DNA from 3 places in the Methylomonas sp. MS20 genome. Region 1 is predicted to be linked to each of the others. Evidence: riboswitches for the same ligand, from Rfam matches in the RefSeq annotation. Region 1 holds a riboswitch; each other region holds the start of a gene.

What was found. Region 1 has a riboswitch for cyclic di-GMP ahead of ACQE3D_RS16395 (hypothetical protein). Riboswitches for the same ligand answer to the same signal wherever they lie in the genome.
Region 2: another riboswitch for cyclic di-GMP. It lies ahead of ACQE3D_RS09215 (hypothetical protein); the one in region 1 lies ahead of ACQE3D_RS16395 (hypothetical protein).
Region 3: another riboswitch for cyclic di-GMP. It lies ahead of ACQE3D_RS02680 (Calx-beta domain-containing protein); the one in region 1 lies ahead of ACQE3D_RS16395 (hypothetical protein).

Annotation. Positions count from the first base shown of each region.
Region 1 is NZ_CP189962.1:3,680,908-3,688,276, forward strand. It holds gene ACQE3D_RS16390 (fused MFS/spermidine synthase) at 1-445, opposite strand, end outside; gene ACQE3D_RS16395 (hypothetical protein) at 817-1,869, opposite strand; cyclic di-GMP riboswitch class I at 1,949-2,031, opposite strand; gene ACQE3D_RS16400 (VPLPA-CTERM sorting domain-containing protein) at 2,074-2,853, opposite strand; gene ACQE3D_RS16405 (PEP-CTERM sorting domain-containing protein) at 3,235-4,341, opposite strand; gene ACQE3D_RS16410 (VPLPA-CTERM sorting domain-containing protein) at 4,625-5,419, opposite strand; gene ACQE3D_RS16415 (cytochrome c peroxidase) at 5,525-7,369, opposite strand, start outside.
Region 2 is NZ_CP189962.1:2,127,360-2,134,728, reverse strand. It holds gene ACQE3D_RS09225 (MlaA family lipoprotein) at 1-430, opposite strand, end outside; gene ACQE3D_RS09220 (TetR/AcrR family transcriptional regulator) at 745-1,419, shown strand; gene ACQE3D_RS09215 (hypothetical protein) at 1,973-2,545, opposite strand; cyclic di-GMP riboswitch class I at 2,872-2,949, opposite strand; gene ACQE3D_RS09210 (PAS domain-containing protein) at 4,093-7,369, shown strand, end outside.
Region 3 is NZ_CP189962.1:608,164-615,532, forward strand. It holds gene ACQE3D_RS02675 (Calx-beta domain-containing protein) at 1-1,299, opposite strand, end outside; gene ACQE3D_RS02680 (Calx-beta domain-containing protein) at 1,290-1,802, opposite strand; cyclic di-GMP riboswitch class I at 2,043-2,117, opposite strand; gene ACQE3D_RS02685 (SIR2 family protein) at 2,751-3,608, shown strand; gene phoU (phosphate signaling complex protein PhoU) at 4,057-4,761, shown strand; gene ACQE3D_RS02695 (DUF445 domain-containing protein) at 4,888-5,610, shown strand; gene ACQE3D_RS02700 (alpha/beta fold hydrolase) at 5,618-6,394, shown strand; gene ACQE3D_RS02705 (hypothetical protein) at 6,535-6,819, shown strand; gene ACQE3D_RS02710 (pyrophosphate--fructose-6-phosphate 1-phosphotransferase) at 6,953-7,369, shown strand, end outside.

The DNA.
Region 1 (7,369 bases):
CGGTGCTAACCGCATACACCGAACCGACTGCCCTACCCACACCCCGCAAGTCGCGGGTGGCCATTTTGATCACATAGGGACCAACCATCGCCAACGAAGTCAGCGGCAGCGTAAACAATAACAACGCACTGACAAACGCGCCGCCGCGTATTCCCAGTGGATTGGTCCACGTCATTACCGGACCGCCGAGAAACGGAATCAGCGCCGTTGTCACCGACGCCAGCGCCAAAATATGCGCCAGCCGCAAGGCCGGATAACGATCCGACAAATAACCGCCCAGGTAGTAACCGATCGCCAACGCAATCATCGTTACCGAAATCAGCGCGGTCCAAACGTATAAACTGACCCCATAAAACGGCGCGATAATCCGCGTCCCCAGCAGTTCTAAGATCATCACGGCGCCGCCGCTAAGCGTCACCAGGGCAAACAACGCGGCGGTGCTCAATGCGCCGCTCCGCGCTTTAGAATCTGTTAAACCGTTTTCAGACATGACTGACCAAACTTTGAGTAAGAAGTAAAAACCTATTGATCGCCGCGAACTTCCTAACAAGTACTCGATCGGTAATCGGGCCGGGCATTATAAGCGCGAAAAACCAAATCGTCCGTTGCCGGCATCGAATCGACAGTATGCCGGCGACTAAAGAAAAACGCCTCGGCCATCGAATGTCATTTAAAGCGGCATCCTTAAGCGTCACAAACCGGCCCGATGGCATCAAAACAAAAACGAGCGCTTGCCCCAATTCCTGGGGCGAGCGCTCGCGAATGGTTGGCATCCCGCCAATACGTTATCGAATCAATCTGATAACCTTCCTTGAATTAAGTGCTACGCGCGCGGCGTTTCATGCCCAGGAAACCCATCAATGCGCTACCGAACAACCAAACCGCACCAGGAACGGGAACGGTGGTTACGCTGAAGTTGCTGATAGTCAAACCGCGGGCCAAACGGTCGGCTGTGTAGGCTGCCGCGTACTGGCTACCGGCGGTGGCGCCGCCGTTGACGATGTCGTTGAACAACTGGGTGTACTCCGCGACATTGGCGCCGCCGATTGCCAGGGTATAGACGCCGGCGTGCAAAAAGCCATTCCAAGACACGCTGTTATCCACCGTACCGTCGGCCGCTAAAACGCCAGTAGTTCCGCCTGATGAGTTGGTGAAGCTGGAACCCGCCACGGCGTCCGCACCCGATTTGCCGGTATAGGTAATCGTTGCGATCTTAGCAGTATCTAAATTACCCAAATAGTTTGGTCCATGGGTATCGGTCGCGCCGGCAGTGCCATTGTTGCCTGTGGTAATACTGCCGTTGGTATCGAACACGCCCCACAAACCGGTAGGGTTAGCGGCTGTGCCGGCCGCCGCGCCACCGCGAATGTCATTGACACCCGCGAACGGCGACCAAGAAGCAAAATCAGGCGCTCCCGCCAAATAGGCGGCGGTATCGGGATCAGCCGCGGTTGAAGCGACATCGCCCACGCCGTCGTGCGAGGAAGCTGGAACCACGCCGTTGTACAACGAGAAGCCTGGGTTCAAGGTGCTTGCACCATTGGCATTGGTTGTACCGGTAATGGTGAAGCTAACATTCGCGTCTTTTTCCAGAATGAAATAACGGAAGCGGATGTCGTGAGTATTACCCAAGGAATCCGGGTTCAAACCGGCCAGATAACCGCCGTTGCTGGATACGGTGGGTGTAAAGTTTGCCGCAGCGCCATAGGTACTTGTCGCGCCTTGGGTGTTACCTGTCAACGGATCGTAAGTGCCCGCGCCCCAGTACAAAGCGGAACCGTAACCCACGTGCGCCATCGCTTGACCGGACATTAATGCCATACCGCCAACTAACGTTAAAACCGAAGCTTTTAAAGTCATTTTTTTCATAGTTATTTTTACCGTAATAATTATTATCCCTCTGACAGACCTTGAATTCGCAGTGAACCCCAAATCCGTCCCTTACATCGATTGCAACCCGGCCGTCCCTTCCCCCTAAGAGGACCCGTGGCTTTCCGGCTTCGCCTCGCGGCGAATGTGGCGAACCATCCCTGGCAAAACGTCCTGTTTTCTCCTCATTTCCCAAAACGAAAGTCAACCTTTGGCGCTATTGCGTTTCCTTGCCGTTGCCGTCAAACCCGCCAAGACCGGAGCGAACAACCATACTGCCGCCGGCAAAGGCACCGCCGTCACGCTTAAGGAAATCTGGCCGTCCAAACCCTCCAGCGCGGTTGCAGCGTCATAAACCGTTCCGCCGCCGGCCGCGATCGTATAATCGCCGGCGCCCAACAGATAATTCACCAGCGACACCGAATTGCCTCCCGCAGGACCCACGTGAGTCAGATATTGAATCACCGCCCATTCGCCGCTGTTATTGGCCATGCTCCAGGAATCCAGCGCATCGAACTGGCCGCGATATTCGACGTGCTCGGTATCGCGAAACGGCGACAACACACCGTTATCCACCGGCGAAGCCAACTTGACGACATGCGGCGTTGGTGTGGAAACCAATACTTTAGGGTTCAACGGGTCTACCGTCGTATCGTCGTGCGCTTCAGCCGCGAAAAGCCCCGAATACAAACTGAATGCCGGATTCAACGCATCTGTTCCACTGATATCGCTAAAAGTGATGGTCACTAACGAAGATTGGTCCAGATGAAATTTAAAAAATGTCCCGCCGGCCAACGAATGACTATCGCCCAACACCGCCTCGGTACCGTTATGCCAACCGAAATTGGTAAACGTTCCACCATTGATGCCACCCGGCGACGAAATCGGATCGCTTAAATCCGCGTAATCGACATGCGCCTGCGCCTGTCCGGACAAACCGCACAGCGACACGACAGCTAGCGCCGCCCAATTAAACCTATTCATATTCAACATAAATCCCCCAAGTAAAAAGATCCAACGTCCGTGCCGATGAAAACCAACTTTCATCAATCGTCCGACAACACAATAGCCAATCCAAAAATCTTTTCTATACTTCGTCGGCTAAGCTAGCCTGTACGGATGCAAGTCGTATGCCATGCATTTTTCCCGCATAGAGCCTGGGGAAGACACAGGTAAAATAATTAAACTATGTTATTTACAATAATAATATCGGCAAATCGCACAACTTTCCTTCCTCGACAAGCTCCCGCTCAAGAACAGCTTTCATAGGCAAAAAAAACGGCCCTTTCGGGCCGTTCACAACCGATAACACATCCTTGTGTCTTTTATTCATCGGTTACATATCGAGCTTTCCGAGTCGGAAATTTAGGCAAATAATACTTTGCGGCGATTCAAACCCACGAATCCAGCCAAGACAGTGCCGAACAACCAAACAGCACCCGGCACCGGCACGGCGGCTGCGGTAGCAACAGCCGAGAACTCCAAATGACCATGCAGATTTGACAGACTAAAATCGCCTGGATTCACCGCGCCGGAAGCCCCAATTGTGTAATTGCCGGCACCCAGAATTAAGGTCAGAGTCTCTATAGTCTCGCTGGCGGAAGTACCGGCACCGCCAGCCGGGTTATTGTCGTTCACGGCTTGTCGAAACTCGATATTACCCCAGTCGCCCGAGACATTAGCTTGCCCCCAGTTCGCCAAGGCATTGAATTGACCGACATAGTTGGTAGCCCCCATCGTCGCGAAACTGGTATCGCGAAATGAAGAAGCGATACCCTGAGCATCGACCGGCGCATTCGCCGAGTCGAGAGCGTCCTGAACCTTGGTGCTATTTGCCAAACCGGTCTTCGGATTCAACTTCTCATTGGCATCGTCGTGCGCTTGGTAGTTCAGTACACCGTTATATAAGGTAAAGGCCGAATCGATGTAGTTACCGGTACCATCATCGACAGTCCAGGAAATCGTCACCTTCGATTCCTGATCCAGGCGGAAGTTAAAAAAGTCGACTTTGTGACTATCGCCGAGCAGCGCCGTCGTACCGTTGTACCAACCATAAGACGTCACATCGTCCACATCTACCGTCGCCGAACTAGCAGCGGATGAGTAATTGACGTTGGTAAAGCTGCCAACCCCGGTATAGGCCTGATTAGCCGCATTCCATTGAGAAGGGTCGTTCAGGGGACGGTCGCTTTGGCCGCTAAGCGCGGAGCCAATACCATTAGCGGAACGCTGCGCCGGGGTAAGCCCAGCACCGCCCAACGCCAATACCGCCGCCGGCGTGCCACCGTATTGCGCGGTTGAAAGCACCTTACCGGCCGCCGTCAGATCGCCAATCTGCGCCCCCTGATTGAGATCGTAATACTCGACATGCGCTTGAGCTTGCTGAGCCACGCCAGCCAGCGCCAGCGCAATGCCCAGACCCAATTTAGATGCCGATTTGGCATTCGATTTGTAAAAAATTTTATTTTTCATGTGTTCTCCACTGAAGGATTGATAAATTTCAACGATTCTTGCAAGTAAGGACGTAAGCAACCCAGTCCTAAAACTAAAGCAAATAGCAAGCCAACAACACCGCTAGAGAATTCCGGCCCGACAACACCCGAGCAAATCTAAACTGTGTTAAATACCGCATCTATTAGGGCATTTAACGCACTCCTTGCGTATCCTGCTGACACAGCCGACTCACTTGGTTCCTGAAAATTTGCCAAGACCGGGCGGTAAGCGATTCCAATCCGCACCCTTTAACCGAGTTCGGCTATTGAATGTGACAGGATTGCGCAACCCTGTTATCGGGACTGATCCGCGCCGCCCCATGTTCGGAACGGCGTTTTTTTATTCCGAGAAGCCCCATCAAACCGGCCAGAAAAGACCATGCCGCCGCCGGTAGCGGGACTGGCGACGCTTCCAAATGACTTTCGATCACAACATCCGCGAACAGCCCCTGAGCTTCGCCCGCCGCCAATTCGAAATTGAAGACGTCGGATTGGCCGATACTCGCCGCGATCGGCGCGCCGAGCCACGCGTCCGCTCTCTCATATCCCGCTAGCGTTTGCCCGTCCGAACTAAAATAATCGACACTCACCGAACCGGTACCGTTTTCACCGGTAACGGCAACCTGCAAGTCGTAATCCAGTCTCACGCTGATCGAATACACATCGCTGCCGAGATTCGTAAACTCCAGCCCATACCAGCCCAAATGATGGGAATTGAGTGCTCCGCTGTTCAAACTGGTGTCCACCGCAAAACGGTAAGAAAATGCACCGGCAGCACTCAAGCCTGGATTCTGTGCGCTAACACTTCCGTCTCCAACGATATCGGACCATGAGTAATCGCCGCCATCATACACCGGCGTATCGATCTGTTGAAACGAACCCGCAATTTGTAAACCCGATAAATCTCCCGGATTGGTCAGATTCACGATGCTCGCCACCGAGTAACTCAAATTCGCCGATGCGTTTTGAGTGGCGGCCGCCATGACGGGTTGCGCCCCGCACAACCCGACCGCGACGGCAACCCAAGGAATTGGACTGTATTTATTCGCTATTTTCATTGTTAGAACCCTATTTAGACGGATCGTCAAGACGACCGAGACCCGCTGCCAATTCACTATTCCCTAGCCGCCGGCCCAATTTACACTGGCGGCGGCCGGCTATTTTTATTGCGCTAATAACTGATCGAAGCGCAAGGTCGGCTCGGTCGATCCGCTCGCCCCAACCGCCGGGACGACCATGACCTCATCCTTCGCGAAATTCGCCAACAATGGATTGCCGGCCGTTACAAGGCCCGCATCGCCAACATGACCGTTCGGCACCACCACCTCCGGATGATCGAACGGCGCTTTTTGGTATCGCACCCTCTCGTCGGTGAAGGATTTCAAGAAAGCGATCAAATCCGCGCGATTGGTAGCCGTGTTCAAGTCCGATGCAATCGTATTGATTTGTTCGTGCAAGTTGTCGTTATAAAAGTTGCCGTGTCGCGTGTAAAACTCGATCACCTGCTCCAGTGTCGCCATGCCGCCGTTATGCATATACGGACCGGTCAATTCGATATTCCTAAGAGTCGGCACTTTGAACGCGGCGTAGGTAGCCACAGCTAATTTAGGACCGCCAACCGCCGCCCGAGCCGCCGCCACCGACGGCAAGTAGGCCCACGCGGGGTCTGCGCAATTGACGTTTCGTAACACGCCTTCCTTGCTGCCGTCGGCGATCAGGTCATCAACGGTCGTGAAATAGCTTGGAGACACATAACTGGTATTCACCGCGAATCCGGCGAGAAAATCGCAAGCCCGAGTGGTTGTAACCACGGCATCTTTAACCCCTGCCGTCTCACCCAATACGTAATTGACGTATTGCGCGCTAAACGACAGCGGATTCCCGAAATCATCGACGCCGCCGACACCGGGATCATCGTCGGGATCGGCAACGCCGGTGTTAACAAAACCCAAATCCATCAACGTCGGCGTGGTGTTGGCGGCGTAATCGCGCGTTACCACGTTGACATAACGTGTCAACCCTGCGTATCTGACCGCGTTGTTGGGTCCAAAGGCGTTCGGACCGTAAGCGATAGGCGTCGCGTCCGGCCCAAAGGTTTTACCTTCGGTCGGCGTCAACAAGGCCGCGCTAGACGCCAACGCCGCCAAACTCATGGTCGGCCCGGTATGGCACAGATTGCAATGGTTATTGAAAAACACGCCATTACCTCTCGTCAGGGACGCGCGCAACGCGGTCGTCTCGGCGGGCGTGGCACCGTTCACGTTGGTCCAGGTCGGCCGCAATTGCGCGTTGAGCGGACTCAAGTCGAACGGCGATTGGTCGGAGATCAAAGTCGACTGATAAAGCTGCAAGGCCAAGCCAAAAAACATCGAGAAGTTGGCTTCCATCTGGCTGTAAGGCGTCTGCCCGGTTGGCGCGCCGAAAGGACCTGTGCCACTGAACGCCCAATATTTCGCGTTAAACGCTTTGATAATCAGGTTTTTATACGTCGTGTTCAAGCCGGGTTTCAAGTTACCGGCACTACTCAGACTCAACGGCCCAAGCACGCCATCCTCGGGATGAACCTTTTGATTTTGCAGCGGCTGCCGTTGAAGCAACTTACGACCGATATCCGACCATTTGCGCTTCTGGCAACTCATCTCTGTATCGCTAAGCGCCGGACCGGTCGCCAGCGATGCCAACGAGGAGTTTACCAGGCGAAGTTTTTGCTTCTCGACGCTACGCGCGTTTAATTTAACCCAAACGCCGGCATCGGGGTCGCGGTCGCCCCACGGGCTGCTACCGTTGAAAATATTGTTGGCCCGGCCGTCCCAAAAATTTCGGAAATTAAACACCGAGTTAATCACGGTCGGCGCATTGCGCGGTTCCACCCGCCGGGTACCGACATGATTGACGTTAAACACCGGATCGGCGCCACGCGCGCAATCGTCGTTACCGCCCGTCAGCCGGGAAGAACCTTTGAACGTGCCGCTAAAAGTACCCGACGAGGCAACAACATCGTCGGTCGT
Region 2 (7,369 bases), 1.6 Mb from region 1:
ACACCAAGTAAGACCCGGTATCCATTCCCCATACAGCAAGCGTTTTGTCGAAACTTTCGTCGTGCTTGGGTAGATCCAGCATGGCGCCTACATCGATGAAGCCACCTAAGCCAGCGGTACTGTTGATCAAAAATCGAGCACCATCCTCGCCCGATTGGGAAAAATTGCCTTGCAGAGCATCGTTGGCAATCACGCCGATTTCGCCAATGTTGCTAAAGAAATTGCTAATCCCTTGATCGGCAAAATCTGGCATCAACCACTTGTAGCCCTCCGCCACCGGTTTCATCACATAATCATCCAAACCGTCGTTAAACGATTGAACTTTTCTGTTGTAGTTTTCGTACGGGTCTCTAGGGTCCGTTGTCGGCGTTGAAGCGCAAGCGGATAACAAAGCCAGCGCGCCGACTGCGCAAAATGTTTCAGTTCTCATACAGTGCATAGCGATTAATCCTCATGGGACAGGTTGAGTAAAAAGCAAGAGCGACTTAAAAGTCTTCCCTCTAAAACACAATCAGCGCGATTTCGGGGGTGCGAGGCGACAACTCAGGTATTCGAGCCTGGTTGTTTCGCGGCTCGATACGAAGCTCTAGGATTCATTGAAATCAGTTTTCACATCTTTCGCTTCAGCATAGGAGTGTCATGTCGCGCAATAACTAAACTGAACGGTATGGTTAATATTAAATTTGACAGATTCCTTTTGTCAAGCAAAAATGAACTCATTGGTTTAGTTAAGGAGTCCCCCCGTTGAGAAAAAAAAGCCCTGAACGTCGCCAGACTATCTTGGAGGCGGCAAAGATTGCATTTGAGAAATTAGGTTTCGAAGGCGCGACGATGTCGGATATCGCAACGTTGGCCTGCGTATCGAAAGCGACTGTTTACGGCTACTTCAGCTCCAAGAACGAGCTATTCCTGGAATTGGTGGAGTCTTCCGCAGACCACCACAAGGGAATGTTTCAGAAAATTTACGAAGGCGAATCGGCGTATCTTTACAACGATGAATTGCGCTTAACGGTTGCGCTGCTTCAACCATCGGAGAACGTTGCCTCCACTTTAAAACTGGTTGGAGAGCGCGTGCTGAGTACGTTCTTCACGCCGGAAAAACTGGCGGTGAGGCGCATGATTATCGCCGCGTCCGGCAGTGGGGATGTCGGCCGACTGTTTTTCGAGCGCGGCCCAGGTGTAGGCATGAAATATTTGGAAGACTATTTTGCCGCAGCCATCAAGGCCGGTCGGTTGCGTCCCGCCGAGCCCCGCGTGGTTGCGGCCCACTTTCGCGGACTGTTGGAGTCGGAAGTGTCTGAACAGTGGTTGATGAACATCTTGAATGAACTGCCGCCTGACCTGATTCATGATGTCGTCGAGCGCGCCGTCGACGTTTTCATGAGAGCGTACGGCCCGGAGCGCGACCAAAATAACTAAGCATAGGGTCTTGGCAATTGGCACGGCCGCTTGTTGGTGGGTGTATCACGCGGGCGCTAAACATTCTTACGCTCCCAACCATAAATTCGCCTGGAGGCACTATCCGTCGGGCCGTCCAGCATTACCCGAGTCGTCTGGTTGTAGACCATTTTGGCGATATACGTCCTTTTGGATATAAACGCCTTGGCAATGGCGGCACGATCTTGCGTCGGGCGCCGTGGAAAGCCTCTCCGCTAACACCGCGCGAGACCCTTAAAATTTGGGTTAAGTTGGTTTGATTTGACAGGGTTGTGGCATTTAGTTGAAGCAGGGGCCCATCAAATCAGAAATCTTCGAAAAGGTTTAAACGGAGGATAGCGCTAAAAAACAACCCCCTGGCCCAAATCCTGCTCAGGGGGAAGCATGGACGTGCTCTCGCAACGTTTACGCCGCTACTACAACAGTGGTCAATGTATGATTTTCAAGAACGATTGGAATAATTCTAATCTTGAATACCGCAAGCCTCATCGTGCGGCAATCTAGCGCTAAATCCACGCCGTATTCCATGAACGACTTAGGCGCTGATGCTGTTTTTGCGGCGGTTGATACCGAACAAACTCAACAAAGCGGTGCCAAACAACCATGCCGCGGCTGGCAGAGGTACCGCCGCGACCGGCGCGATGCTCAGATGACCTATAGTCGTGCTGAGTTTTGCTCCGGTAGCACCCAAAAAGCCCGAGTAGGAAAAGCCACCCGCTTGATGGGCCGGATCAGGCAAAAACTGCAGGTCGCCGTCAAGCATGCCGGTCGTCGCCAGATTATCGACAACGTTTACCAGTTGGAATAAGGTGTTGTCCGGAAAGCCGGGTGAGTGGTCCACTAGGTTCCATGTACCGCCGATTTTTTGCAACGTCCAATCCTCGGACGACAGATAGGTTGACAGCGAAGGAGCGGTAAACCGGAAGGCGCCGCTAAGGCCGATAACCCCGACCGAGGAATTGCTGGTATCCATCGTCGTCGCCTGAATGGTGCCGGCGGTACCGAAACCACCGATGACGATCGTCGTCGTATTGGTGTTAATCGGTGCCTCGAAAGCACCGGTAAAGCCGCTAATCGCGGTTCCGCCGGCGAGAGAGCCGCTTATCATCGTGTTATTAAAGGACGAATCGAAAAAAGTCGTCGGAGCCCATCCTGAAGCGAGAAACGCCGAGTTCCAAACACCGTTTAGCGAGATGGTCGCTGTTCCTGAGACTAGGGCCGCGCTAGCGGTTTGCGGGGCCAGAGTCGCGGCGGCCAACATCATAGCCAATCCCGCGAGTTTAGTTTTGCGTATTGCGTTAATTTCCAAATTCATTTAATTACCTTGTTTCAAAAAAGAAGGGTTGAATGGATAAACTTCTCAACTGTGTGTGCGTCACTTGCTTTAACCCTCTTCGAGGCAAAAGCAGTCTTTCCCGGCATCCCTACCCGTGACACAGCAACCCGGCTATCTTGCCTACAAGACCCGTGGCTTTCCGGCCCTGCCTCGCGACAGGTTTGGCTAGCGCTCAAAATAGAGCACTTACTGGAAAGCAATAAAAAGACCAAAGAACAATCACTATAAATTTCATATACTTATTAAAAACCAAAAACCCCTGTTAATTCATTCGACCGTCGGCTCTACGGGATTTGACACAGTTCTAATTAATTGTTGCGGCATATGCCATAGTCCAAGCTGATTATCGATGAGCCTCAACAACTTAGAAGCCTCCGATAAGTCCGATGAAAGTATTAGTCCGACTGCAGGATGCTGAGATTAAGAAGAACCCGATCCAATTTCAAAAAGGCTTCGATTTGATGGATGTTCTGAAGCTGTAAACTACCGATGCCCAGTACGCCGAAACCCTATTTCAGGCACGATGACCGCCGGTTTTCAATACCCAAGTTATGGTGGTTATCGTTTTAACGTGGTCAAGACCCGCAAACTTTGTCAATGTACGGCCTGTCATCACCCAGCGCCACTGACCAACGGGGACGCTGTTTGAAGGTACCAAACGGCCTCTGACGGTGTGGCTTCTGGCGATCCAAGCCCAAAGATTCGCCGCGCCATCTAGCCGAGTGTTGGCATCGATTTAACCACCTATTCGATCTGCAAAGACTATGATGATCAGGTTTTTTTATCGCGGAGGCCAATACTCCGCCATGGCAGTCAGGGCGTTTGTTCAAATTGACCGAGGCTTATGAGTCATCAGAACGATATATATAGGACAATTACCATTCATTCCTTCAACCGAACTGATCATGGCCCGCTTCAAACCGACGGCTTTAAAAACGGAATTCACCTCGTAGGCTTCGTTGGCCTTGGTGGGGCAATGCCTGGACATCATCAACATCGAAGCGGTGGTCGATGGGCGGATAAGCGCGACGAACGCGACGCGATCAAAGCACTCGCCTTCCCTGCCGATCTGCGGTTGCCGATTAGCGGCCAAATAGCTAGAACATGCGACGGTGAACGGAAATGCCGGGGTTTTTGAGGAAAATTCGACAGTAGACCGCGCAAAATAATGAGCTCATGGCCCGGACGACCGATAAAAAGCGCTTATGCGCAATCGGTGGCGTTTAGACGACTGGGAGCACGAATTCCGGTTAAATTTTTACTAGACGCTTATAAACATATTCAATTTCCTTGAGCTCTCGTATACCTATAAACAGAATATGTCGGCAAAAGTCATTTCATTTTTTTGCATACTGCTTTTTTGCACCGCTATTTCGGCAGAAGAGCTTGTAACCATCGGGATGTTATCCCCTCGGCCCATCCCACAGGAACAGGCGAGATGGAATAACTTGGCCGAATATTTGACAAAATCGCTTCCACGTTATCATTTTGAGGTAAAAGTACTCGATTATCCGGGACTTGTACGGGCGATAGAAGAAAACCGTTTTGAGTTTGTGTTGACCAACCCTTCGCATTATGTACTGCTTTCGCATAAATTCAACTTAACTCAGCCGCTGGCAACTTTAATTAATCGCGAAGCTAATTACAGTTTAAGTAGTTTTGGCGGCATCATATTCACGACTCAGGATCATACGGATATTAACTCTTTAGCCGACATTAAAAACCGCAAAATAGCAGCCGTTTTTGAAGATTCGCTGGGGGGTTACCAGGCGCAGCTATACTTGTTTAAGGCTGAGGGCTTAGATTTACCTAATCCGAAAGATATCGTTTTTACCGGCATGCCGCAGGATAAAGTCGTTGAAGAAGTGCTCGCCGGCAGAGCGGAGGTTGGGTTTATCCGCTCCGGTATTTTGGAGCATATGGCCGAGGAGAATAAAGTCGATCTCAATCGCGTTAAAATCATTCATGCCATGAATTCTCCCGGCTACCCTTATCGACATTCGACGATATTGTACCCGGAGTGGCCGCTAGTGTCCGTCAGCAATATCGACCCACAGTTAAAACGCGACTTGGTGAGCACGCTGCTCTCCATGAACAACAACCGGGAGTTAATCGATAAGCTAACTATTGGCGGCTTTGATCTGCCTGCCAATTATTCCCCGGTGTACGAACTTTTACATGCAATACACGCCCCTCCGTACGATCGCGTCGATCGAATCACCCTGCTGGATTTTTTGAAGCAGTATTCTTGGCAAATTATTGTATTCGGCGTCATTGTGCTGGCATTGCTGGTAACGACTGTTAGAATAAAAATACTGAACATTAAGTTAAAAAATGAGAAAGTTTCGACTTTTCACCTTTTGCAAATCGTTAAATCCAATGAAGAGCAACTGCGTTCCATTGGTAACAACTTACCCAATGGCTATATTTTCCAATATACAATCTCCACGGATGGCGAGCGTGAGTTTAAATTTATCAGCGCCGGCGTTGAAAAGGCGCATGGATTAAAAGCGGAACAAGTCCTGAAGCATTCCGCATTGCTATTAACTCAATTAGACCCGCAATATAAGGTTTTGCTTGAGGAAGCTGAAGCAGACAGCGCCAGGAGATTAAGCGATTTCTCAATCGAACTGCCGTTTTTGCATGCTAATGGAACAAACCGTTGGTTTCAGATAAATTCCCGGCCCAGATTGGTCAATGATCTAACGGTGTGGGATGGCGTAGCCATAGACATCACCGAGCGTAAGCTGGCCAACGAAGCTTTGAGTCTTTCGTCCGAGCGGTTGCAACTGGCCACACGCGTCGCCAACATCGGCATATGGGACTGGGATATCGTTAAGAACGAGTTGGTGTGGGATGATTCGATGTACCAACTCTACGGTATTCAACGGGGCGGCTTCAGTGGCGACTACGACGCTTGGATACGAACCATTCATCCGGAGGACAAGGCGTATATCGACAAAGAAATTCAGGCTGCCCTGCGGGGCGAGCGCGAGTACTCGCCTGAATTCCGCATCATTCATCCGGACGGCTCCAGCCGCTATATCAAGGCGGATTCGCAGACGATACAGAATAGCGAAGGCAAGCCTCTGCGCATGATTGGCACCAACATGGACATCACCGAGCGCAAGCGGATCCAGGCGGCTATGCAACGCAGTCAGTCGGCGCTGGAAGAAGCGCAACGTATTGGCCACATTGGTAGCTGGGATGTGGATATGATCAACGATGTGTTAATTTGGAGCGACGAAATATTCCGTATTTGGGAGATCGACAAGACACAATTTGAAGCGACGTTTGCCGCATTCTTAGCGACGGTGCACCCCGATGACCGAGACAAGGTGACATTAGCCTATAACCAGGCGATCATCGATAAAAGCTTGTATCAGGTCGAGCACAGACTGCTATTCCCGGATGGCCGCGTGAAACACATCCATGAACGCGGCGAGCCTTATTTCGACGAGGATGGGCGACCGGTGCGCTTTATCGGTACCTCATTGGATATTACCGAGCGCAAACAGGCAGAGGCTGAGTTGTTGAGCTACAAGGACCGGTTGGAGGATACCGTTCGGCAACGGACCTCGGAACTGTTGTTAGCACGAGATGCCGCCGAAGCCGCTAACAAGGCCAAAAGCATATTCCTGGCCAATATGAGCCATGAACTACGCACACCGATGAATGCCATACTCGGATTCTCCAATATCATGCGCCGCGATCCGCATCTGACCGAACACCAGCGCGAAAACCTCGATATCGTCAACCGCAGCGGCGAGCATCTCTTGACCCTGATCAACGACGTACTGGAAGTCGCCAAGATCGAAGCCGGACGGCTGCAACTGGAAACCACCGCCTTCGATTTAGGCGGGCTAGTGCGGGAAGTCACTGAAATGATGCAACTCCGCGCTCGGGAAAAAGGCTTGTCGCTGACCCTGGATCAGTCATCCGAGTTCCCGCGCTATATCAAGGCCGATGAAGCCCGCATTCGTCAAATCATCATTAATTTGATCAATAACGCCGTGAAATTCACCGAGCAGGGCGGCGTGACGCTACGTTTGGGCGTCAAGAACAACGCCCGCCAGCACATATTGATCGAAGTCGAGGACACCGGACCCGGCATCGCGCCTGAAGATCATCAGCGCCTATTCGAACCTTTCGTACAGCTGACGGAAGGTGGCGGACAACGCGGTACCGGCTTGGGGCTGACCATCACCCGCCAGTTTGTGCGGATGATGGGCGGTAGCATCGCCGTCGAGAGCACCCCGGGTAAGGGATCGCTGTTCCGGGTGGATTTGCCGCTGGAACTGGCAAGCCCTGCCGATATTCACGGACCGGAAATTCGAACACCTGGCGAAGTGGTGAGTCCGATACCAGGAACGCCTCGGTATCGAATCCTGATTGTCGAGGATCAGCGCGAGAATCAGTTGCTGCTCCGCCGCCTGATGACAGACCTCGGCTTCGTCGTGAAAATAGTAGAGAACGGCCGACAATGTTTGGACGTGTTCCAAGAATGGCGCCCCGACTTGATCTGGATGGATAGGCGCATGCCGGTCATGGACGGCATAGAAGCCACCAAATGCCTGCGTCAATTGCAAGACGGCC
Region 3 (7,369 bases), 2.4 Mb from region 1:
GGGGCTCTCGTTATCGATAATGGTAGCGGTCGCTAAAGGCGTGGCAATCGTGGCATTGACCGCGCCGTTGAGAGTTAGCGTAAAGTTTTCGAGCGTGGTTTCCGCGACGATGTCGTCGGCTAACGTGATTCGCACCGATTTGGTGATTTCGCCGGGCGCGAACACCAACGTGCCACTGGCGTTTGAAAAATCGCCGCCACTGGTGGCCGTGCTGCTGGCGGTCGAATAATTCACTTTAACCTGGGACGCGCTGGGCGCCGATAAGGAGACCAGAAAGTCGACCGTACCCTTGGTTTCCAACGCCACCGCTTCGGCGATTGTGATTGATGGCAACGCCGCCGGAGCGGCATCGCTGTTGGCGATCACGACATGCGAAATGGCATCGCCAATGGTGGCGCCGATCGGGCTGGACAACACGACATCGAAGGACTCGAAGCCTTCCGCCGCCGTGTCGTTCAAAATGCCGAACACGACTGTTTTGGCAACTTCGCCTGGCAAGAATGCCACTTTCCCGAACGGGAAGCTCCGGAAATCGCCGCCGTCCGTCGCTATCACGTTTTGCGAGCCGACATTCAGCGTCACGTTGCCGGTGGACGGTTTATCTAAAATCACGGTCACGCTGACGGTTTGCGCGCTTTCGTCGACTACCGCGTCGGTAATACGAGCAATGGGCGTGCCGGAGGCGGCGTCGTTGTCGATGATGTCGGCGATCGCGCGTTCGTCGGCGATGGTGGCGTTGGCGCTGGGCGAGTACAGGTCCTGGAAGAAGTTTTGCAGGGATTCGGGGCTGACGTCGTTGGTCAGTTTGACCCGCACTGTCTTTTCGGTTTCACCGGCCGCGAAGGTCAAAAAGCCGGACTGGCTATCGAAATCGCTACCGCTGCCGGCCGTGCCGCCGACGGTGGTGTAATTCACTTTCACCGTGCCGGTGTTGGGTTTGTCCAGCCGGACAATGAAGTCGGCGTAGGCTTGCGATTCGTCCACCACCAGATCGTCCACGTAAATATTCGAGTTGGTCACCGCCGCCGCGTCGTTTTCGAAGATGATCGCGGTGCCGGTGCCGTCCAGGGTGGTGGCGTTGCTTAGGCTGGACAGCACCAGATTGAAGGCTTCCGAGCTTTCCGCCGCCGTGTCGTTGATCAGGGTGACCTTGACGGTCTTGGCGGTTTCGCCGGGTGCGAACACCAGGCTGCCGCTGGCGGCCACGTAGTCGGAGCCGGCGCTGGCGCTGCCGTTTTGGGTGGCGTAGTTCATGGTCACCACGCTGGTGGACGGCCGGTCCAGGGTAATCACGAACACGGCTTCCCTGCCGGGTCGGAGCCGGCGCTGGCGCTGCCGTTTTGAGTGGCGTAGTTCATGGTCACCACGCTGGTGGATGGCCGGTCCAGGGTAATCACGAACACCGCCTCCTTGGTGGCCTCATCGACGATGAAGTCGTTGATGCCGACCACCGGCGTGCCGGAGGCGGCGTCGTTATCGACGATGCTGGCCATGCCCCATTCGTCGGCGACGGTGGCGTTGGCGCTGGGCGCGGTCAGCCGTAGGAAGAAGTTTTGCAGCGATTCCAGCGCCGTGTCGTTGATGATCGGCACGCTAACCGTTTTAGTCAACTCGCCGGCCAAAAAGCTCAGTGTCCCGTTTACGCCGGTAAAATCACTCCCGCTGGTCGCGGTACCGTTTGACGTTGAGTAATTCACCGTAACCGTTGTCGCGTTTGCGACATCGAGTCTCACGGTAAATACCGCATTGCCATTGGTTTCGTCTACAAACAGATCATCAACCGAAATCATACTAATCGCCACGGCGCTTCTCCTAGAAGATTGTTATTTTTAATTTTCACGCGAAATTAACCCGACGATTTGGCGACGAAATGGCGATTGACGCTGGCTCAAGGAAAAGTGCGCGCAAAAAACCGTTCTCGCCACCGATAAAATCGGCGAGTCGTGTTGGTTAACCGGGTAATGAGTGGGGATAGATGAGATGAGGCAATATATGGCCTAGACTCGGAAAGCGCCCGCAACTGGTATCTTGTTAACTTGCCCTCAGGCAGTCCGGCTGTCCGATCTGGATCCGCGACTTTCCGCCCCTATTTTCCAATAGGTTTAGCTAATCTGAATGGGGTGATGTTAAGGACAGCGACGCGCTTTTGTCAACCACGAGTCGGCGCTAGATTTTCGAGCTGTTTTTTCTTGCGATGGCAATGATTTCATTAACTTGACTGCTAGCGGTTTCCTGGTTTTTCTGGAGCCGATTCTTCAAGTAGTTTGCCGATAAGCCCTTTTTGCTTGTGTTTGGCACTGGCGCGTTGTTGTCCATGGGCATTCGGATTTTATATCGGCACTAAGGCTAATCCCAGTCTCTCAAAATGCCGTTGACCCATGGCAATTAAAAGGTGTTAGAAGCCATGCTAAGGTGTCTAACACGATACGCCGTTGCGTCTTTCGGTTTCTGGGTCCAATTCAAGCTATCTATCCAGGAATGTGTTCCACTGCGGTTCTCCTCAACGCCTCGGCTTTGCGTTTCCGAGGGTTGCGTTCCGAACTTCCAGCAATTAGCTTGGGTTTGATAGCAGAACCGCGTTTGTAGCAGAGCCGACAAAACCACTGAATTTTATACGGTTGTTGCCAGCCGGCTGCCGGCAGCCGAATTCCGGATGCCTTGCCGTACATGGGCTGGCGAGGCGCCGGTAAAATTGGATTGAAATTTGCTTTACCCCGGTATCCTTCACCTTCTTTTACATGGGGCGCAATATGTCGAACAGTGTTTTTTCCGAAATCTTGAGCGGCTTGTACGACAATCAAGTCATACCTTATCTGGGACCTGGCGTGGTGTTCGACGCCCAGAACAAACTGACTCGCGAGCCCATGCCGGCCGATAGCGATAGCTTGATTCTGGCGATGAACGGTGGCAAACCGATGGCGCCGAAATTGATGTACGAATTTCCGCGCGCCGCGATGAACCAGGAACTGAAGCGCGGCCGCTCGTTTCTGACCCAGTTTCTGGACAAAACTTACGGCGATGCCCAATACACTCGGGCGGCGCTGCACGATTGGCTGGCCGAATGGCGGCCCAAATACGTCATCGATATCAACCGAGACACCCAGTTGCAGGATAGCTATTCCGACGAAGAGCATACCTTGGTCGTCGGTGTCGCTCGGATTACCGCTACCGCGTTCCGGTTTAGAATTTACCATTACGACGGCTCCAGCTATTTCGAAATCCCGCAAGAACAAGTCGACAAGAAGTTGCCGGTACTGTTTAAGCCGATGGGCACGCCACGCCCCGAAGCTAACTATGTCGTTTCCGATGCCGACTATGTCGATTACATCACGGAGCTAATGGGCGGCTTCGCGATTCCGGATTTCTTGAAGGATTACCGCAAAGGCAAGAAATATCTGCTGATCGGCTTGCCGCTGAACCGCGACTCCGAGCGCATGGTGATGAGCGACATCGTCTATTCCGCCGCCGAGCCGAAAGGTTGGTTTATGCGCAAGAATCCGACCCCCAAGGAAATACGCTTTAGCGAACGTCTGGGCTTTGAATTGATCGACGCCGATGTGCAAGAGTTCTTGCAGGCCGTGCAAGGCAGCGCGGTCGCCGCGGCGTAATCCTTGGCCGTAAGCAAACCCGGTTCGGTCGTCAGGCGCGGATTGGGTTTGCGCTTTCTGGCCGAACGAACCGTGGCAATAGTGGTTCGCCAGCGGCAAACCCCGATAACTCCCGTCGTTTGGCCAAAATCCAAGTTTCTAACACCGCAAGCGTAACGTAGTTTGTCTTGTCGATCGGGCTCTGGTCGAATCGTCGGCGCGATGAGTTATTGGCTCGGTCTGGCGGACGGAAGGACCGCTCGCGCTAAACACGGGCAATGTCGCGTCGTTCCATCCGCGCCGGCACAAACCGGCTGCCTCATTAACCTTTTACGATGTTATTGGTTTGGCTGTCCGCCTCGGCTTACGGGGATTGTCGTTCCGGATAGCGGTCCTGTCACATTCCTGTAACTTGTTGGGCTTACAGTCAGGCATTTCCGGCTTTGGGCCGTTTTACGAGTGGCGAACGATGACGACTTTGAGCGAGAGCGCGACTGGCGCGCACACTGTGCGGGCATTCGACGATGAATTGCAGCAGTTACACAGCTTGTTGCTGACGATGACCGAACTGCTGATGCGGCAGTTGGAACAGGCGATGCGGGCACTGGACGCCGGCGATATGGATTTGGCGGAGAAGGTACTGGCGCGTGCCAGCAAGGTCAAACATTGCGAAACTCGAATCGACAACGAGGTCTTGGCGCTGATCGCCAGACGCTGCCCGGTGGCTAACGATCTGCGCACGGCAATTTCCAGTTCGAAAATCGTTGTCGAGCTGGCGAAAATCGGCGAGGAGCTTGCGGACTTCACCCGATTGATCACGGTGCTATACGATCCGGATACCAGCGACCCGAATCCCAAGCTACTGGCCGACATTATCAAGATCGGCGATTTGATCAGGCTGATGTTGAGCAAGTTGATTCAGGCGTTGGAGCAGAGCGACACCGAACCGGCCTACGCCTTGTTGCGTCACGACAGGGATTACGAAATCGAGTTGCAGGAAGGTATACGCCACCAGTTGGCCCTGGTGCTGAAGGACGTCAGGATGACGCGCCGCGCGCTGGATGTGATGCAAATGATGAAAGCGCTAGAACGCTGCGGCGAGCATAGCCGTAATATTGCCCAGTACTTGATTTTCATGCTGGACGGTATCGACGTACGCCACGCTCGCGGTTAATCTCTTCACGCCATTTGGCGTTCAAATCCTACACGGCGTGGGGCATTCGGTCCGCTCTTCGTCGCTCCTGGCTGCAATTGCGGTTAAAATAGCCGGCTATCACTGACTTCGTTGTGGCTAATCGGCATGAAAAGACTATTGAACCAGAGCTTTCTAACCAACCTTATTTCGTTGTTGGTGATCGCCGCCGGCTACGTCAGTCCCTACTATCCCGAAACCTTGAAGGCTATCGGTTTTTTCGCGTTTTCCGGGGCGATTACCAACTGGCTGGCGATTCATATGTTGTTCGAGAAAGTGCCGCTTTTGTATGGCTCCGGCATCATTCCGGCGCGCTTTCAGGAGTTCAAGGCGTCGATCAAGGCCTTGATGATGGAACAGTTTTTTACCGTCGCGAATATCGAACAATTCATCGAGCGCGAGGAAGCCCAAGGCGGCCGGGTGTTGAACCTGGAGCCGTTGCTGAATGCGGTCGATTACGACAAGGTCTACGAAGGTTTAGTGGCGTCCATTATGAATTCGTCATTCGGCGGGATGCTGTTGATGATGGGCGGCGAGGACGCCCTGCAACCGTTGAAGCAACCGTTTACCGATAAGATGCGGCTGACCTTGGAGGAAATGGCCGAGTCTGACCGCTTCAAGCAAGCGCTACGGCAAGGCTTGAACGCGCACCGCATCGGCGAGGATTTGACCGGCAAGATCGAAGCCGTCATCGACAATCGCTTGGCGGAATTGACGCCGAAAATGGTCAAGGACATGGTGCAAGGCATCATCAAGCGGCATTTGGGTTGGTTGGTGGTTTGGGGCGGTGTATTCGGCGGGGTGCTCGGCGCCGTGTTCGGTTTTGCCTGAGACGCGCATGACGACGCTCGAACTGGCCTACGAGAGTTACGGCGAACCAGGCGATACGCCGCTTTTGTTGATTCATGGTTTCATGGCGTCCTCGCGCAATTGGCGGACCGTCGCCAAACAACTGGCGCGGCGTTACCATGTTTATGTATTGGACATGCGCAACCACGGCGCGTCGCCGCATGCGACGCTGCTAGACTATCCGAGCATGGCGGCCGATTTAGCGGCGTTTATCGACAATTTGGGATTGGATCGCGTGCATTTGCTGGGGCACAGCATGGGCGGTAAGGTGGCGATGTGGCTGGCGTTGAACCAACCGCAGCGGATCGATCGCTTGATCGTCGCCGATATCGCGCCAGTTGGCTACCGGCACAGTTTCGATGCGCTGATCGACGCGTTGCGGGCCGTGCCGGTGGAGAGCATCGTTAACCGCAAGCAGGCCGAGGAGGCTTTGGCGGACGGCATTCCCGATCAGGCCTATCGGCAATTTCTGCTGCAAAACCTGTTGCTGAAAGATGGCCGTTACCAGTGGCGCATCGATTTGGACATTATTCGGGATAACGCCCATCACATCGTCGGCTTCCCGGACGCGGCGGGCCGGGCGTATTCCCGGCCGGCGCTGTTTATCGGCGGCGGCAAGTCCCGCTACCTCGATCGCGCGGCGATTGGTCGATTGTTTCCGCTCGCCAGCGTCTCCGAAATTCCCGACACCGGGCATTGGCTGTATGTCGAGGCGCCGCATGCCTTCTGCGGTCTGGTGGACGACTGGCTTGCCGGGCCGGATTAGCTGCTCGGGCCGGTTTTGAACCTTGGTACACTTGCCGGAATTCGCTAGAACATTAAGCTTGCTTTCCCACTTGTTCCGACCATCGGGTCGAATCGACAAGCGGCGGAATTCTCAGTTTGAAACGCGCGGGGCAGCCCAAAATGACAGATCTTTTCTTCCGTAGGCGCCGGTTTCGGCGGATCGGCAAGTCGGCATTGACATTGGCCGAGTTGTTGGCGACCGGCCGGAACGCGCCGCTGAGCGATTATCTGTCGTTATCGCTCAGCGACTGCGGGCAGTACACCAAGATCAGTCTGACCACCACCGATGCCGAACCGGTCACTTATTCGGCCCTGCTGACCGACGCTTCTCAAGCCGATCTGCAATCCCTGGTCTTCGTCGCCCAAAACGGCCGGCAAGTTAACGACCCCCGCATCACTTCCTGATTCAGCTTCGGTCGGGGCCTGTGCTAAAATCGCCGGCCTAGCGGCGCGCGGGCCTAAGCACATCCAAACGCCGCGAATGCGGATTCCGCATCGAGTACCATCACTTTCTCAACCGATAACCATCAACACGCTCATGAACAAACCCAAAAAAGTCGCAATCCTTACGGCCGGCGGTTTGGCGCCATGCCTGAACTCCGCCATCGGCAGCCTGATCGAACGTTACACCGAAATCGATCCCAGCATCGAAATCATTTGCTACCGGGGCGGTTACAAAGGCCTGTTGTTGGGCGATTCGTATCCGGTGACCGCCGAAGTGCGCCAAAAAGCCGGTTTGCTACAACGTTTCGGCGGCTCGGTGATCGGCAACAGCCGGGTCAAGCTGACCAACGTCAAGGATTGCGTCAAACGCGGTTTGGTTAAGGAAGGCGAAGATCCGCAAAAAGTCGCGGCCGACCAATTGATCAAGGACGGCGTCGATATTCTGCACACCATCGGCGGCGACGATACCAATACCGCGGCGGCCGATCTGGCGGCGTTTTTGGCAAAGAAC